Regions from separate parts of the Cyclobacterium xiamenense genome, predicted to be linked through region 1. Evidence: riboswitches for the same ligand, from Rfam matches in the RefSeq annotation. Region 1 holds a riboswitch; the other holds the start of a gene.
The links. A riboswitch is a leader RNA that binds a small molecule or an ion and turns the genes downstream of it on or off. The one in region 1 is predicted to bind thiamine pyrophosphate.
Positions count from the first base shown of each region.

Region 2: it holds a riboswitch for thiamine pyrophosphate, as region 1 does, so the genes downstream of both, BMW71_RS15545 (class I SAM-dependent methyltransferase) here and BMW71_RS06845 (TonB-dependent receptor) in region 1, are expected to answer to the same signal.

Region 1 covers NZ_FNZH01000002.1:487,945-491,097, reverse strand. Annotated here, with positions in the region: gene BMW71_RS06845 (TonB-dependent receptor) at 1-1,743, opposite strand, end outside; TPP riboswitch at 1,826-1,922, opposite strand; gene BMW71_RS06840 (fatty acid desaturase family protein) at 1,974-3,041, opposite strand.
Region 2 covers NZ_FNZH01000004.1:478,386-481,538, reverse strand. Annotated here, with positions in the region: gene BMW71_RS15550 (FAD-binding protein) at 1-1,516, opposite strand, end outside; TPP riboswitch at 1,670-1,765, shown strand; gene BMW71_RS15545 (class I SAM-dependent methyltransferase) at 1,843-2,568, shown strand; gene BMW71_RS15540 (AIR synthase-related protein) at 2,569-3,153, shown strand, end outside.

The DNA of each region.
Region 1 (3,153 bases):
TTTGCGCACGCGGATTCCCGCCTCAACATTGTTAAGGGTCTCCGGTCGTGGTATTTCGGTGAGCGGTGAATCGGTAAAATCCCTGCGCACCGGCTCCCGATTAGCGACTGCGTAGGAGGCATACCAGGTCTTTCCCTGCTCCGTTTCGTAGGATAGCCCAATTTTGGGATTAAAGAAGTTGTAATTTTGGCTTCCCGTAATGGTTCGGAGGTCGTTGTTAATGCCATCGAAGCGGTAGTAGACATTTCTCCATTGGAAATCACCAAACAGGTACAGCCGCTCTTTCACCTCGTACGTAGACTTGAGGTACACGTTCCGATCATCCTTGATGGCTACGTTGTCGTAATAACGGTCTCGAATATCCGTGTCGCCACTTACTCCCATCCAAATGATTTCCCCAAAATGATCGCCGTCGTATCGGTTGGCCCCACCCCCGAGAATGGCATCCAGGCGTCCGTTTTGCGAGACGTAGTTTAGGGAGAAAACCGCTCCGTAAAAGTCATTGTCCAGCCATCGTCGACGGATAATATCGGTTTCGCTGATCAGTTCGCTGCCGATGGCAATGGGTTCAATGCCGTAGTTGGCCAAGAGGTTATCCTCCGGTCTGAATTGCTCGTAGTAGCCTTGGCCCTGTGTATAGTGCAGGGAAAAGTTGGCCTTCAGGTTGGCCGCCCAGGTCCCAGCATAGATAAACTGGTAGTGATCCTGCTGGTAATTGTCGGTTTCGTTTTCGTAGGTATAGCTGTTGAAGGTTCGGTCGGATGCAAGCAGGCTTTCCGGAACGCCATTCCAGGCCTGGTAGGTCTGTTCCGCACCGGAAAAGATATTGACCTTTACCACGTGGTTGTCGCCGTAATAGCCCCCGGAGACAAAATACGACTTCAAGTCCGAAAACGCCCGGTCCACGTAGCCGTCAGAAGTAATTCGGGAGAGGCGGGCATCTACGGCCCAGCGATCGTCAATCAGGCCGGTGCCTGCTTTTACGGTATGCTTTCGTGTAGCAAATGAACCCACCGAATGATCTGTCTCGGCATAGGCTTCTTCTCGTTTGGTATCGGTTTGTATATTGAGGCTGGCTCCGAATGTTGCTGCTCCGTTAGTGGAGGTACCGACGCCTCGTTGAATTTGGATGTTTTCGACAGAAGAAGCAAAGTCCGGCATATTCACCCAAAAAACACCGTGAGACTCTGCGTCATTCAATGGGATACCGTTTACGGTCACGTTGATCCGTGTTTGGTCGGTGCCCCGGATACGCAAGCCGGTGTAGCCTACTCCCGCGCCTGCATCGGAATGCGTCACCATCGAGGGGGTATAATTTAGCAACAACGGTAAATCCTGCCCGAGGTTATTTTTGGAAAGATCCGATTTGTCAATGATTTGAAAAGTAGTAGGCGTGGTGGCAGAGGCCCGCGTACCGGAAACGATAAAGGCTTCGGTGGTTAGGGTAGCGGGCTCGAGCCGAATTTCCAGGGGCCTTTCCTGAGGCAACCGAACCAGGTAACTCCCGGCTTCGTAACCCACGTAGGAAACCACCAGGTTCCATTCTCCGGATGCCAGTCCGGCCATTTCAAAGCTTCCTTCCCGGTCGGAGACCGTGCCTTTGTTCGTCCCCTCCAGCATTATGCTGGCTCCAGGTAGCGGAATTCCGGTTTCTGCATCCTGGATTGTTCCCTGGATACGATTTTGGGACAAAGCCCATTGGGACCAAAGCATTGCTGCCAGGGTCAGGTACATGCGAATCATAACAATTAATTTGTTCGGTTAAACATCAAAGGAATAAAGGGGTATTCCTTTTTTCATTGTTTACCCAATAGCATTACGTACGATTAGCTATTTCTCATTTCCCTTCGCCGGCACTACCCGGATCAGGTAATATGGGTATGATCTCAGCCCGGAATATTGGGGCACCCCTAATGATCTTGATGCAAATGTAACTGGTAGAAATGGCAATGCCAAATCTGAAAAGCCCTCGCTTAGGCCCTTCCCAATACTTTTAAATGACGAACATGCGAGCGAAATGCCCAGCGCAACTTTGGGTGTTCCAGGTACGGGATGTTGTATTCCGCGCAGACTTGCCTGAGTATCTTGCTGATGGCGGGATAGTGCACGTGCGAAATTTTTGGAAACAGATGGTGTTCGACCTGGTAATTCAGGCCTCCCAAAAACCAGGTCAGCAATTTATACCCGGTAGCAAAATTAGCCGTGGTCCGGATTTGGTGGATCATCCACTCGTCCTCCATACTATTGGTCTCCGGCGAAGGAAGGGGAAAGGCGGTCTCCTCCAGGCTATGTGCCAACTGGAATACCAGGGTGAGCAGAACTCCCGCAAACAAACTGTACACAAAAAACCCGATCAGCCACTGCGTCCAGCCGAGCATGAATACGGGAATGGCCACAAACAGCACCAAATGGATGGCTTTGAACCCCCAAAAACTGATGTGGTCCGATAGTTTCATCTTCTGTATCGGCACCATCCCCACCTTTTTGGTGACGTATTTTTTATAGTCCGTAAAAAATACCCAATACAAGTACAACAAGGAGTAGGTAAAAATAAAATAGTAGTGTTGAAACTGGTGAATTTTAAATTTCTTTTGGCTCGGAGAAAGCCGCAAAAAGGGGCGGGCATTCAAGTCGTCGTCTACTCCCTCTACATTCGTAAAGGAATGATGCACCACGTTGTGTTTGGTTTTCCACATGAATACATTGGCTCCCAGAAAATTAATCGACAGGCCCGCCAGGCGGTTGACCCATGGCCGGTCACTGAAACTGCCATGTGCACCGTCGTGCATGACATTAAATCCGATAAATGCGGTCAGCGCACCCAACAACAGACACTCCATGAGAGCAATTGCCCAATGGGGAGTAAAGAAAACCAAGTGAACGTAAACCAGAATAAAGGAGACCACCATGATACCAGCCTTAAGGTAAAGCGGTTTGCTACCCGAACGGGTGATATTTGAGTCCCGAAAGTAATCGCTTACCCGTTGCTTCACATCCAGATGAAAGTTTAGGGTTGGTTTGGAAAATTTTGGCGTAGCCATACAATAATGTTTTTAGGGGTAAATAGTAAGCGTGACTGGGGAGGGGGTGGATTTGTAGTTCAGAAAAATGACCGATTACCGATTGTTTTCATCATTCCGTGTTGTAAGGTAC
Region 2 (3,153 bases), on a different contig from region 1:
TGGCGTATCCGTAGAATTTCAATTCCCCCAGTCCTTGGTCCAATACATTTCGGGCCAGGTCCTCGAACCCTCCGCCCGCATCGCCTTTGTGGTCTACCAGCCGTTTGATGGAATTATTCGTCATCCGGGGGATGGACAGGTGGTTTTTGTTAAACACCCAGGGCGAAAGCTTGCCCGAAATGGCAATCCCAGAGATAAAGGTAGAAATGTAATTCCGCTCCCTGCCTGCATGGTGCTTTTCGTGTACTTGCTCGCTGTAGTTGCGGGTCGTTACCAGGCATTTACGTTGTTGCTCCGCTTCTGTAGCGGCTTCCAAATCGCGGTAGGGATTGATCAGCACTTCAAAATGTCGGTGGGCATTGATGTAGGCATAGAGGTCTCCCTGTTGCATTTCGGCCTTTACCTCCTCCCAGTCCCGCATGATCCGCTCTTCCTGCAAGCGGTACTCCGGCTGCGCTTCCAGGATCAGGGAAAAAACAATACCCACAGACCCTATCCCTACCATAACGGCATTGAACTTTTCATCGTCCTGAATCAGGGTAATCCCGTGTTTTTGCACCATTTCATCCTTTTCAAAACAATCCGGATCCGTAATGCCATCGGTAGGTTCTACCCGATACACTTTGCCACCCTTGCCCACCAGCGTCATGGAACGCACAAAGGCAGGTACCGGACCAATGCTTATGCCAGACCCGTGCGTAGACGTAGCAATGGCCCCGGAGATCGACTGAATACTCGAGCCTCCCTGATTGATGAGGGCATAGCCGTGGTAGGTCAGTGCCTGAATCAAGTGCCGGATTTTGGTGCCTCCCCCGGTCTCAAAGAGATAATGCGTTTCGGTCCGCTTCTCGTTGCAATAGTTCACCTCCACCTCAAATCCATCCACGTAGGCCGCCTTGATGCAATCACGGGCCGGTCGCTGGGTCTGGTTCAAGTGCTGGGTGCAGACCAGGTAATCCTCGCATTGGGCCACTTCGGTTAGCGCGTGTCCCGATCCAACCGCCCGTATTTTCTTTCCGTTTGTTTCTGCTTCCTTTACCAAATCCACCACCTCGGCTAACCCCTGGTAATCGTAGCTGCTGCAGGATTCGGCCTCCGGCGAAAAATCTTCGTAGGCGCCGTTGCCCGGAACAAAAAACTGCAGGGGTTCCGAAAAATGGTTGCCGTACCAATTCCCCCACTTTTGGCGCAGGTTTTTGTCTTTGGAAAAAACATCCTCCTGCTTGAGTTCCTTGTCCAGCGATAGGAAGACCCGCTCGTGTTTGGCCATGTTTTTATTCAACCGATTTTCTATCAGTCTCCGAACAAGACGGGGCCCAACCAGAAAATTAATCGTGTTTACCCAACGGCTGCGTTTCTGCCGGGAGCAGTGATCGGTAAGGGTGTCGTCCAACAATTCGATGTGCCGGGGCACGTTCTCTCGATTAAACAGCACCTGAATCAACAGGCGAAATAGCACCCAGGAAACCAGGGTATTTCCTTTTTTCCAGGTTAGAAAGTTCGATACAGCACTCATTGGTTAAGGGGGTTTGTTTCAGTGTATTGCATACAGATCGGAAGTTCTAAATATAACAAAAAATCTTTGCCAATGCCTGAACCTTCTGGAAAAGGTTTACCAACCACAAGCAGCCGATTGGATGATCGGAAAAAATTGCCTATACTTGCACCAAATACATGCACGGGGTGCTTGACAAACGTCAGGCTGAGAACAGACCCGAAACCTGATTTGGATAATGCCAACGTAGGGATGCAAGCCAGCCAATTTCCAGTCTATTAGTTGTCGCTCCATTCCATTGGCCTTTTCAATCGAATGGAATTTTTATTTACAGGCAAATGAACGACATGGAAATCAACCCTTCAGGCACAACAGGCCTGCTACCGCAACACCAACAAAACTGGCAGAACCGACCGGAATGGTTCTTTAACCGGCAGCACACGGATACCTACGAACTTTGGTACGAAGGCCGGTACAAACGGGCAGAGGTCTGGCAGAAAAAAGTCATGGAGCAACTGGTCTCCGAAGACACCCGCATCCAAACCTTACTGGAATTTGGCTGTGGTACCACGCGTTTTACGCGCTGGTGGAAGGAGATCGGGATCGAAGCCTCTGGCGGGGATATTTCTCCGCTGATGTTATCCCAGGCCATTCACCTTTTTGACGGCGATCTGGTCATGGCGGATTCCCACCACATGCCCTTCAAGGACCATACCTTCGATGCCCTGGCGTTCATCACCACCTTTGAATACTACAAGGATCCGGTTCGGGTAATCCGAGAAGCCGCACGGGTAGCCCGATACGGGATCGCCATGGGCATGATGAACCGCAATTCACCCAAGGTGCTGCGAAGACGGGTGCAACAACTGTTTGGGAAAAATCCCTTTTATGTCACCGCCACCTTCTACACCCCGGATCAATTGATCCAAATCATTGAAGAGGCACTCAAGGGACGGAATTACACGATCGAATGGTCCTGCACCGGCCTGCCAAAATGGTTTCCTGTACAACAATGGCGGTTGCCCTTCGGAGATTTTTTTGGATTGTATGTCAAACTACTGGATAAAGGCTAAATGAGTAAACCCATTGGAAAAATAGACGAAGCATTTCTGGAGACCTTTATCGCCTCCCGCTGCGGAAAAGATCGGCCCGAAATACTGGTAAAGCCGGGGTTTGGACGGGATGTCTCCCTGATAGCCCTGCCGGGAAGACAGGTTATGGCCCTGACCAGCGATCCCCTATCCCTGATCCCCGGACTGGGATTGGAAGAATCTGCCTGGCTATCGGTACACCTGATGGCCAATGACATGGCAACCACCGGCTTTGCTCCCCAGTACGGGCAGTTTGTGCTGAACCTCCCGGCGAGTTTTTCCAGAGAAGATTTTAACCGGTACTGGGAATACATCCATTCCTTTTGCCGGAAAATCGGACTGGCCATCACCGGCGGCCACACGGGGTTTATCGAAGGGCAGCATTCCACCATCGCTGGGGGAGGTACCTTTATCAGCATTCTTCCGGAGGACCGGGCGCTCACCGCAACCAAAGCCCGGGCCGGCGATGTACTGCTGGTCAGCAAATCGGCGGCCATCTCCTCCGCAGCGATTCTGGCGATGAGCTTCCCGGAAACCACCCAAAACAAATTGGGAAAAGAAATCTAC